DNA from 2 places in the Streptomyces sp. NPDC058864 genome. Region 2 is predicted to be linked to the other one. Evidence: riboswitches for the same ligand, from Rfam matches in the RefSeq annotation. Region 2 holds a riboswitch; the other holds the start of a gene.

Region 1 (5,862 bases), on a different contig from region 2:
CTGCCCGATCAGCCTCTACGAGCAGCAGACGCACCACGTGCTCTGCCCCTGCCACCAGTCGACGTTCGACCTGTCCGACGGTGCCCGGGTGATCTTCGGCCCCGCCGGTCACGCCCTGCCGCAGCTGCACATCAGCGTGAACGGCGAGGGTTACCTCGAGGCACTGGGCGACTTCGATGAGCCCGTGGGCCCGGCCTTTTGGGAGCGTGGATGAGCACCAACACGAGCGCGAGCGCGAAGCCGCGCGGAAAGGCGCCCGCCGGCGAACGTGTCGCCGACTGGGCCGACGGCCGGCTGGGCATCTACAGCCTGAGCAAGGCCAATCTGCGGAAGATCTTCCCGGACCACTGGTCCTTCATGCTGGGCGAGATCTCCCTCTACAGCTTCATCATCGTCATCCTGACCGGCGTCTACCTGACGCTGTTCTTCCACCCGGCGATGAACGAGGTCGTCTACGACGGCTCCTACGCGCCGCTGCAGGGCATCACGATGTCCGAGGCGTACGCGTCGACCCTGCACATCAGTTTCGACGTGCGCGGCGGTCTGCTGGTCCGGCAGATCCACCACTGGGCGGCCATCGTCTTCGTGGCCGCGATGCTCGTGCACATGATGCGCATCTTCTTCACCGGTGCGTTCCGCAAGCCGCGCGAGATCAACTGGGTCTTCGGCTTCTTGCTGCTCTTCCTCGGCATGTTCGACGGCTTCATGGGCTACTCGCTGCCGGACGACCTGCTGTCGGGCACCGGCATCCGCTTCATGGAAGGCGCCGTGCTGTCCGTGCCGATCGTCGGCACGTACCTCTCGTTCTTCCTCTTCGGCGGTGAGTTCCCCGGCACCGACATCGTGCCGCGGTTCTACACGATCCACGTGCTGCTGATCCCGGGCATCATGGCGGGCCTGCTGGTGGCCCACCTGATCCTGGTCTTCTACCACAAGCACACGCAGTGGGCCGGCCCCGGCAAGACGGAGAAGAACGTCGTCGGCATGCCGTTCTTCCCGGTCTACACGGCCAAGGCGGGCGGCTTCTTCTTCGTGGTCTTCGGTGTCATCGCGGCCATGTCCGCGCTGGTCTCCGTGAACCCGGTGTGGGCCTACGGTCCCTACCGGCCGGACCAGGTGTCGACCGACGCCCAGCCCGACTGGTACATGGGCTTCTCCGAGGGCCTGATCCGCATCATGCCGGGCTGGGAGATCAACCTCTGGGGCCACACGCTCGTCCTGGGCGTGTTCATCCCGCTGGTGATCTTCCCGCTGGTCCTGGGCTTCATGGGTGTCTACCCGTTCCTGGAATCCTGGGTCACCGGTGACAAGCGCGAGCACCACCTGCTCGACCGCCCGCGCAACCGCCCCGTCCGCACGGGCATCGGCGCCGCCTGGATCAGCCTCTACCTGATCCTGCTCGTCGGCGGCGGCAACGACCTCTTCGCGACCCGCTTCCATCTGTCGATCAACGCGATCACCTGGGTGGTCCGGATCTCGTTCTTCGTGCTGCCGGTGCTGGTCTTCTTCGTCACCAAGCGGATCTGCCTGGGTCTGCAGCGGCGCGACCGGGACAAGGTGCTGCACGGTCGCGAGACCGGCATCATCAAGCGGCTCCCGCACGGTGAGTTCATCGAGATCCACGAGCCGCTGGAGCAGGGCGCGCTGTTCAAGCTCACCCAGCACGAGCAGCCCAAGCCGCTCGACATCGGCCCCGAGGTCGACGAGAACGGCGTGGAGAAGAAGGTCGGCCCCACGGCGAAGCTGCGCGCGAAGCTGTCCCGCGGCTACTACGGCGAGGGAACGCAGATCGACAAGCCCACGGTCGAGGAGTACGAGGAGATCACGAGCGGCCACGGTCACCACTGATCACTGAAGCTGTGCCACCGGGCAGGGCCCCGTCCATCCGATGGACGGGGCCCTTTCCCGTTCCCCCGCGCCGATAGGCTGGAGCCGAAGGTTTCCCGCCGCACGTCAGACCCCATGGAGTGGACCATGAGCGTTGTGAACCCCGCCGGAGGCGCATCAGTGGCGGGCGGCTCCTGGCCCGACGTCCTGGGCGCGCTGCTGAACGGCAAGGACCTGACGGCCGCGGAAACGGCGTGGGCGATGGACCGGATCATGAGCGGGGAGGCCTCGGACGCCCAGGTCGCCGGTTTCATGGTGGCCCTGCGCGCCAAGGGGGAGACCGTCGAGGAGGTCACCGGCCTCGTCGAGTCGATGTACGCGCACGCGACGCCGCTGCACGTCCCGGGTCCCGCCGTGGACATCGTCGGCACGGGCGGCGACCGCGCCAGGACGGTGAACATCTCCACGATGTCCGCCATCGTCATCGCCGGCGCGGGCGCCAAGGTCGTCAAGCACGGCAACCGCGCGGCCAGCAGCGCCAGCGGCGCCTCCGACGTCCTGGAGAAGCTGGGCATCAACCTGGACCTGCCCGCCGACCGCGTGGCGAAGGTCGCCGAGGACACCGGGATCACCTTCTGCTTCGCGGCGAAGTTCCACCCCGCGATGCGGTTCGCCGCCCCGGCCCGCCGCGACCTGGGCATCCCCACCTCGTTCAACATCCTCGGCCCGCTGACCAACCCGGCCCGGGTGGGGGCCTCCGCCGTGGGGTGCTTCGACACCCGGATGGCCGGTCTGATCGCCGGTGTGCTGGCCCGCCGCGGCTCCTCCGCGCTGGTGTTCCGCGGCGACGACGGGCTGGACGAGCTCACCGTCACCGCCACCTCGCAGGTGTGGGTGGTGCGTGACGGGAAGGTCGAGCAGGAGTCCTTCGACCCGCGCGACGTCGGCATCGAACTGGTGCCGATCGAGGCGCTGCGGGGCGCGGACGCCGCGTACAACGCCGACGTGGCCCGGCGGCTGCTGGCCGGCGAGACCGGCCCGGTCCGTGACGCGGTGCTGCTCAACTCGGCGGCCGCGCTGGTGGCGCTGGAGGGCGCGGGCGGTCCGCTGACCGACCGGCTCGCGGCCGGGATCGCCCGGGCGGCCGAGTCGATCGACTCGGGGGCGGCCGCGCGCACGCTCGAGCGGTGGGCCGCGGCAACGCACGCGTAGTCACCGGGAACACCGCGGAGGGCCGGGGCAGTTGCCCCGGCCCTCCGTGCCGTCCGCCGCGGGGCGGACCGTCCGGGATGCGGACCGCGGCTTGCGGCGCCGCGCCCGTGTGGCATGATGCTGCGCAGGTCACGAGTGACAGCGAAACGGCCCCGGCCCGCTGTCCGGCAACCCTCCTTCCGTGGCGGGGTGCCCCGGGTGATGACCAGGCCGCAGGCAGCGAGGTCTGCGGCAAGCGCGGTCAGAGGAGTTCCTCCATGAGCAAGCGAATGCGCTAGGGCCTCGGGGCCCTCAGCCGTCTTCCCACCCTCCCCGGGCGTCCGCCCGTCGTGCCGAGGGCTTTCCCGTCATCACTGACGTACCTTCACTCCCGCCTGCTCCCAGGAGACTTCGCCATGTCGCCGCGCCCTGCCCTGCCCTCGTCCGTCCACGCCCCGCTGCCCGTCCTCGGACGCGAGGTCCTCGTGCCGCTCGTGACCGGGGGCGAGGTGGGTTACGCCGCCCTCGACTACGCGGCCAGCGCGCCCGCGCTGCAGCGGGTCTGGGACGACGTCGCCGCCTACGCGCCCTACTACGGCAGTGTCCACCGGGGGGCCGGCTACCTCTCGCAGCTGTCGACGGACCTGTTCGAGCAGAGCCGGGCCACGGTCGCGGAGTTCCTCGGCTGTCGCCCCGGCGACCAGGTGATCTTCACCCGGTCGACCACCGACTCGCTGAACCTGCTGGCCGCCGCGGTGCCGGCCGGTACGAGCGTGTTCGTCTTCGAGACCGAGCACCACGCGTCCCTGCTGCCGTGGCGGGACGCCGACGTCACCTACCTCGGCGCCCCCCGCACCCCGGACGAGGCGGTGGCGGCGCTGGAGCGGGCGCTGGCCGCCCGGGCGGCGGACGGACCGGCGCTGGTCTGCGTGACCGGGGCGTCCAACGTCACCGGCGAGCTGTGGCCGGTGCGGGAGCTGGCCGCGGCGGCCCACGCGCACGGCGCCCGCATCGTGCTGGACGCGGCGCAGCTCGCCCCGCACCACCCGGTGGACATCGCGGAACTCGACGTGGACTGGGTGGCCTTCTCCGGGCACAAGCTGTACGCGCCGTTCGGCTCTGGAGTGCTCGCAGGCCGCGCCGACTGGCTGCGCGCGGCCGAGCCCTACCTGGCCGGCGGCGGCGCCTCCCGGCGGGTGGCCCGGCGAGCGGACGGCGGGGTGGACGTCGACTGGCACACCACGGCCGCCCGGCACGAGGCCGGCTCGCCCAACGTCATCGGCGCCTACGCGATCGCCTCGGCCTGCCGGGCGCTGACGGAGGCCGGCTTCGACGGGCTGGTCGAGCGGGAGCAGGCGCTGGTGGCCCGGGTGCGGGCCGGACTGGCGCAGGTGCCCGAGGTGAAGGTGCTCTCGCTGTTCGGCGACGACGCCCCCCGGGTCGGCGTCATCTCCTTCGTCGTCGAGGGCTGGAACAGCTCGCACTTCGCTGCGGCGCTCTCCGCCGAGTACGGGATCGGCGTGCGCGACGGCCTCTTCTGCGCGCACCCCCTGGTGCGCACCCTGCTCGGCGGCACCGACCGGGAGCCGGGCGAGTGCGGGGCCCCCGAGGCCGCCCCGGGCGAACCTTCGCTCAACGCCATCCGGGTCTCCTTCGGCGCGGGCACCCCGGACGAGCACGTGGAACGCTTCGTCGACGCGGTGCGCGAGCTCGTGACGGAGGGCGCCAAGTGGCGTTACCGCACCGAGGACGGCCGCTGCGTGCCGGACCGGGACCAGGCCCTGGCCCAGTCCCCGGCCCAGGGCTAGGCGTCCAGGCCGATGGCGAAGGCCGTCTCGAGGTCGTGCTGGGAGTAGGTGCGGAACGCCACGTGCGTGTCCGTGGCCTCGACGCCGGGGATCTTGCTGATCCGGCCCGGGATGACGTCCGCGAGCTCGTCGTGCCGGGCCACCCGCACCATGGCGACCAGGTCGTACGTTCCCGTGACGGAGTAGACCTCGCTGACGCTGTCGAGCGCGGCGATGGACTCCGCGATCTCGGGGATACGGTCGACGCTGGTCTTGATGAGCACGATCGCGGTGATCACGGTTGCGGGTCTCCTTGGGTCGCCCTTGCTGCGGGCTCAAGCTTAGGCGTTGCGCGGTAGCACACCCACGCGCACAGGAAGCCGAAGACGAAGCCGGTGATGTGGGCCAGGTAGGCCACCCCGGGACCCGTCTGCTGGATCTCGCCGGCGAGCCACTGCAGCACGAACCAGAAGATCAGCACCATCCAGGCCGGGAAGCGCAGCGGCAGGAAGAAGAGGAAGGGGAAGACGCTGGTCACCCGGGCCTTGGGGTAGAGGTAGAGGTACGCGCCGAGCACCCCGGAGATCGCCCCGGACGCACCGACCAGGGTCTGGGTGGAGGAGGAGTGCCCGAGCGCGTAGCCGTACGTCGCCAGGTAGCCCGAGGCGATGTAGAAGAACAGGAAGCGGAAGCGGCCCATGCGGTTCTCGACGTTGTCGCCGAAGACCCAGAGGAAGAGCATGTTGCCGAGCAGGTGGAACCAACCGCCGTGGACGAACAGCGCGGTGAGCACCGACACGAAGGGCGGGACGGCGAAGGACCGCAGCGGCGGGCAGCCGTCCGGCATCGGCACCTGCGCCAGGGGGATCCGGCCGTGCCAGAGTTCGGCCGGGATGACACCCCAGCGGGCGAAGTACGACGCCTGGGAGCACACCTGATCGTGGCCCATGCCGTACACGAGGTTGAGCCCTGAGGACGGGCTGACGAGGAAGAGCAACGCGCACAACCCGATCAGGGCGTACGTCACCACGGGTGTGCGGTGGACGGGGTTCTTGTC
Region 2 (5,862 bases):
AGAGCGGCTGTCAATAGACACCAATTGGTGTCTCATTTGGCGGGACGGCGTCCTGACGGCTGATCAGCGGCCGTTCACCGCAAGCCGAGAGCACCGTGAGCGGTCGCGGGGTGCGTCGCGGCCTCCTCTGGGTGCAGCCACAGCGGACCGTTGCCGGTGTCCACCCGGACCGCCTCCGGCGGTGGCCAGGTCCCCGTCACCAGCACCGCCCGCTCGGGATCGGTGAGGCTGCGGTGGCGCCGCAGCGCCTCGGACGGCGGCAGCGGCTCGGGGGGCCGCAGCAGTCCCGGGGCCGACTCCTCGACGGCCGCGGCGTACTCCTCGTAGGGCCGCCAGCCGGGCACCACGCGCTGCCCGGCCGGGGAGCGCACGAGCAGGGTCGGCAGCGCGTACCGGTGCCCGCCGTCGCCGGTCTCCTTGGCCGCACCGGGATGCGGAGACGGGCTCCGCACCGACAGCACCTCGCGCACCGGGCGACGCGCCTCCGCGCGGTCGGCTCGTACCCGCTCCAGGACGTCGCCGGACGCCGCGTCGGCGGCCAGCCGTACCGGTTCCAGTCCCGGCGTGCCGCGAACCGCGGCGAGCGCGAGCGCGGGCGTGTCGGCGGGCTCGCCGAGTACGAAGACGGTCTCCCGGAGCCGGCGCAGCACCCGCCCGGCCGCCTCCTCGCCCTGCAGTTCGGCGGCCTTGGCGACCAGCGAGGCGGGCCAGGAACTCGCCGCCACCCGGCTCAGACGCTCCGGCCGCGGGGCCCGGGTGTGCGCGCTGATCTCCTGCACGTACCGGGCGTACCAGGCGGTCTCCGCGGCCGGGTCGGGCGCCGGGTCGTCGTCGGCGTCGAACAGGACGCCGTACACCCGGCGCCATCGCACCCGGCCGCCCAGTGCCGCCCGCAGCCTCCGGAACACCGGCTCCGACCCCCAGGCCCACGGGCACAGCGGATCGGTGTACTCCACCACCTCCACGGCCGGCTGCGGAGGTGCCGCCGTCACGCGGCTCCCTTCCGGTCCAGGCCTTCCGCGGCGTCCGCGGGCAGGAGCGAGGCCAGGGTCACCACACCGAGCACCGCCGCCGCCCCCGCCTCGACCTGGCGCCACACCCCGGGCAGACCGGCCGCCGGACCGGGGTAGCCGAGCCCGGCCAGCGACTCGCCCCGCAGGGTGATCAACTCGCCGTCCACGGCGCGTGCCACGTCCAGGAGGGTGATCTCGCCGGCGGGCCGGCCGAGCCAGTAGCCGCCCTCGCAGCCGCGCTGGCTGCGCACCAGCCCGGCCCTGCGCAGCTCGCCCACCACGGACTTCAGGAAGCGGAACGGGATCTGCTGCGCGGAGGCGATGGCCTCGCAGGTCAGGGGGCGGGCAGGCTCACAGGCGAGCTCCAGCAGAGCCCGCGTGGCGTAGTCCGCCTTCGCGGAGATGTGCATGGGCCCATCATGCCCGAACCCGCCCGTACGGCCCGGGGGTTCCGCCGCCGCGCCCGTACATTGCGGCAGCATTGCCGCAGGTGAACCCCAAAGGACACTTCTTGACATCCTTTTCGGGGCCGCCCTAGCGTCCCGGCCATGAGCGAGCCCCTGACGAACCCCGGTGAAGGCTTCCACCCCCATCTCCACGACGCGCCCGGGCACGGGGCGGCGCCCCTGCACACGCGGCTGCACCACATCCGCGCGGACGCCCTGGACGGGGAGACCGCGCAGACCGGCGGGATGCGCAGGTTCGCCGCCGTCAGCGGGCGGACCGTGGGGTCGGAGAAGCTGTGGCTGGGGCAGACCCACGTGGCCCCGGCGACCTCGTCCTCCGACCACCACCACGGCGAGTCCGAGACCGCGATCTACGTGGTGAGCGGGCACCCCGAGTTCGTCTTCCTCGACGACTCGGGCGACGCGCCCGAGGAAGTGCGCCTGCGCACCGCGCCGGGCGACTACGTCTTCGTCCCCCCGTTCGTGCCGCACCGCGAGGAGAACCCGGACCCCGCGGAGGAGGCCGTGGTCGTCATCGCCCGCAGCACCCAGGAGGCGATCGTGGTCAACCTCCCCGGCCTGTACGCCCTTCCGGCCGAGGACGCCTGAGCGGGCCGGCGCGCGCCCCGGGGCCGTCCCCGCTCCAGCCCCGTACGGTGGGAGCGGGGACGGCCCGTGCGTCAGGCGACAGGCGCGAGCGGGGCGGCCGTCCGTTGTGCGTGGAAGGCCGGGTGCGCGTCCAGCCGGGCGAGGTACGCCGTGAGGTGGCCGTAGGGGGAGAGCAGGTCCTTCGCCAGGTGGGCGAGGGCCACCCACACGTCGATGTCCGCGGCGGTCAGCTGTGCGCCCAGTACGTGGGGCCCGCCGTGGGCCAGCCGGTGCTCCAGCAGTCCGAGCGCGGCGTGCACGGTCCGCAGGGCCGTGTCCCGGTCGGGCGGCGCACCGTCCGCGGCCGGTTGCACGGCCCGCGTGATACCCGAGTCGACCGTGTGCCGGACGGCCTCGATGTCGGTCAGGAGCGCCGGTGGACACAGCGGGGTCCCGGAGCCGCACACCTCGGCGCCGAGGCGGCCCGCGAGGTCCCCGAGGATGTCCGGGGTGTGGTTGCTGACGACCCGTCCGGTCCACCGGTCGCACAGCGCGGGCACGGTGAGCGGCCCGTCGTAGCGGTGCCACGTGGCCTCGTACGCCCTGCGCAGTGCCGCGGTCGCCGTGTCGCCGGCCGCCCCTGCCGGGACGGGCGTCGTGACGACGGAGTCCCGCAGCCCCAGCAGGTCGAGGGTGATGGCGACCCGCTGCGAGAGCGGGCACCCCGGTGACAGGAACAACTCGTAGCGGCGCGGCGCCGGATAGAAGCCACCGGCCAGGTCCACTCCGATGCGGCTGCGGAAGCGGTCGGGGCGGGACGTGCGCGGCAGTGCGGAACAGGAGACGTGGAGGCCGGGGTCCTGCGGGATCGTCGTCTCGGTCATGCGCTCTCCAAGGCGTGGCGGGGCCACCGGTCGCCCCATGGGCACCGGCGGCGGGACGGCCGAAGGTCCTGAGCGGGGGTCAGCCGGCCGTGCCGGACGAGCTGCAGACGCGGAGGAAGTCGATGTGCAGGCGGCGGGTGAGGAGAAGGGCTCGTGCCCTGGGCATGTCCACCTCCCCGGCTCGGGGCCCGCTGGACGCGGGACCGCGCTTGCCCCGCCGCACCGGCGGGACCAGGTCGTCACCCGGGGCACCCCACCGCGATGTGAGGGTTGCCGGTCAGCGGGCCGGGGCCGATGACCCACCGTGCCGCGGAGCGGCGTCGGGGGGCGCTGACGATCGTGACCTGCCCATCAGTGTCGAGTCGTCAAACCCCGTGCGTCAAGGCGGTCGTTCACGTCTCATGACACCGCTCACGATGTGAGACGGCGTCGTTGACATTCCCCGCGGGCCGTGCCTAACTTACGCCGCAGATCGGGCATGAGCTCCGGCATGAACCCGGGCTCGCCGGCCGGCGACCTCCGCGTCGCGGTGCGGCGCCCCGGACGACGACCGGACCGTACGTCCGATGACGACGGTGAACGCGAGGCCCCGCGGGGCGGAACGGCGACGGTGACGACGATGCACGCAGCCCCGGGGACGGCCGCACGGCGGCCCCACGGCCGCGTCCCGTCGCATCCACGGCTCCCCCTCGCCGCGCTCCCCGTCCACGGCGCCTCCTGTCGCGCGTGTACCGCGCCCTGTCGCGCCCTCTGTCAAGGCTGACGGCTTCCTGAACCCCGGCGCCCGCCACCGCCGCTGACGCGGTGGCGCGCCCTCCCGCACATGCCCGCTCCGCCCGCCTCTCCGCCCTCTCGCCACGCCCGCCGGCACCCGATCCCGGCGGGGTGCCGCCGCCGCGTGCGCGACCGGGGCGTACCGATCCGCTGGAGTCCCCCATGACCGAACCGTCGCCGCACGCCCCGTTGCACCTCGCCGTGGCCCTCGACGGGGCCGGCTGGCACCCGGCCGCCTGGCGTGAGCCGGAGGCCCGGCCCCGTGAACTGCTCACCGCCCGCTACTGGCAGGACGTGGTCACCGAGGCCGAGCGGGGGCTGCTCGACTTCGTGACGATCGAGGACTCCCTCGGCCCGCAGTCCTCCCACCCCACCGAGCCCGACGGACGCACCGACCAGGTGCGCGGCCGCCTGGACGCCGTCCTGGTCGCCGCGCGCGTGGCTCCCCTGACCCGGCACATCGGTCTCGTGCCGACGGTGGTCGCCACGCACACCGAGCCGTTCCACCTCTCCAAGGCCATCGCCACCCTCGACTACGTGAGCACCGGCCGGGCCGGTCTGCGCGTCCAGGTCTCGGCCAGGCGGAACGAGGCCGCGCACTTCGGCAGGCGCGTCATCCCCCCGTTCGGCGTCGAGGACCTGGACACCCCGGCGGTACGCGAGCTGGTGACCGGCCTCTTCGAGGAGGCGGCCGACCACGTCGAGGTGGTGCGCCGGCTCTGGGACAGCTGGGAGGACGACGCGGAGATCCGCGATGTCGCCACCGGCCGCTTCATCGACCGCGACAAGCTCCACTACATCGACTTCGACGGCCCGTACTTCAGTGTCAAGGGTCCCTCCATCACACCCCGGCCGCCCCAGGGTCAGCCCGTCGTCAGCGCCCTCGCCCACAGCGGCGTGCCGTTCCGGCTCGTCGCCCGCTCCGCCGACATCGGATACGTCACCCCGCACGACGGCGACCAGGCCCGGGTGATCGTCGCCGAGATCCGCGCAGCGCAGCAGGACGCCGGCCGCGAGCGCGAGACCCTGCACGTCTTCGGTGATCTCGTGGTCCTGCTCGACGAGGACGCCGCCGCGGCGCGGGCCCGCCTGGACCGGCTCGACGGACTCGCCGGCACGCCGTACACCAGCGACGCGAGGGTCTTCGCCGGCACTCCCGGGGGCCTCGCCGACCTGCTGCTGGAGTGGCAGCGGGCCGGGCTGACCGGCTTCCGGCTGCGCCCCGCAGTGATCGGCCACGACCTGCCGGCGATCACCCGGGGCCTCGTCCCGGAACTGCGGCGCCGCGGCGCGTTCCGGGACGCCTACGAGGCCCGCACCCTGCGCGGCCTGCTCGGGCTGCCCCGCCCCGCCAACCGCTACACCGCCACCAGCGCGACCGCCTGAGCCGGAGGAACCGCCATGAGCAAGCCCCTGAAGCAGATCCATCTGGCCGCCCACTTCCCCGGGGTCAACAACACCACCGTGTGGAGCGACCCGCAGGCCGGCAGCCACATCGAGTTCGGCTCCTTCGCGCACTTCGCCCGGACCGCCGAACGCGCCAAGTTCGACTTCCTGTTCCTCGCCGAGGGCCTGCGGCTGCGCGAACAGGGCGGCAGGATCCACGACCTGGACGTGGTCGGCCGCCCCGACACCTTCACGGTCCTCGCCGCGCTCGCCGCCGTCACCGAACGCATCGGACTCACCGGCACCATCAACTCCACCTTCAACGAGCCCTACGAGGTCGCCCGGCAGTTCGCCAGCCTCGACCACCTCTCCGCGGGGCGCTCCGCGTGGAACGTCGTCACCTCCTGGGACGCCTTCACCGGGGAGAACTTCCGCCGCGGCGGATTCCTCCCCCAGGAGGAGCGCTACTCCCGCGCGCGGGAGTTCCTCGCCACCGCGGGCGAGCTCTTCGACTCCTGGGGCGGCGACGAGATCCTCGCCGACCGGGCGACCGGCGCCTTCCTGCGCGACGCGCGGGCCGGATCCTTCGTGCACCAAGGTCAGCACTTCGACATCCACGGACAGTTCGACGTCCCGCGCAGCCCCCAGGGGCGCCCCGTGATCTTCCAGGCCGGAGACTCCGAGGAGGGCCGGGAGTTCGCCGCCGCCGACGCGGACGCCATCTTCAGCCGGTACAGCACGTTCGAGGAGGGCCGCGCCTTCTACCGCGAC

The links. A riboswitch is a leader RNA that binds a small molecule or an ion and turns the genes downstream of it on or off. The one in region 2 is predicted to bind S-adenosylmethionine.
Region 1: it holds a riboswitch for S-adenosylmethionine, as region 2 does, so the genes downstream of both, ACFW3D_RS37380 (aminotransferase class V-fold PLP-dependent enzyme) here and ACFW3D_RS27825 (LLM class flavin-dependent oxidoreductase) in region 2, are expected to answer to the same signal.

What each region holds. Positions count from the first base shown of each region.
Region 1 is NZ_JBHYMQ010000086.1:23,978-29,839, forward strand. Features, by position in the region: gene qcrA (cytochrome bc1 complex Rieske iron-sulfur subunit) at 1-214, shown strand, start outside; gene qcrB (cytochrome bc1 complex cytochrome b subunit) at 211-1,848, shown strand; gene trpD (anthranilate phosphoribosyltransferase) at 1,975-3,039, shown strand; SAM riboswitch class IV at 3,167-3,283, shown strand; gene ACFW3D_RS37380 (aminotransferase class V-fold PLP-dependent enzyme) at 3,435-4,826, shown strand; gene ACFW3D_RS37385 (Lrp/AsnC family transcriptional regulator) at 4,823-5,104, opposite strand; gene ACFW3D_RS37390 (rhomboid family intramembrane serine protease) at 5,101-5,862, opposite strand, start outside.
Region 2 is NZ_JBHYMQ010000044.1:20,566-26,427, forward strand. Features, by position in the region: gene ACFW3D_RS27805 (DsbA family oxidoreductase) at 75-992, opposite strand; gene ACFW3D_RS27810 (RrF2 family transcriptional regulator) at 989-1,423, opposite strand; gene ACFW3D_RS27815 (cupin domain-containing protein) at 1,562-2,068, shown strand; gene ACFW3D_RS27820 (glutathione S-transferase C-terminal domain-containing protein) at 2,140-2,931, opposite strand; SAM riboswitch class IV at 3,132-3,235, opposite strand; SAM riboswitch class IV at 3,406-3,519, shown strand; gene ACFW3D_RS27825 (LLM class flavin-dependent oxidoreductase) at 3,868-5,091, shown strand; gene ACFW3D_RS27830 (NtaA/DmoA family FMN-dependent monooxygenase) at 5,107-5,862, shown strand, end outside.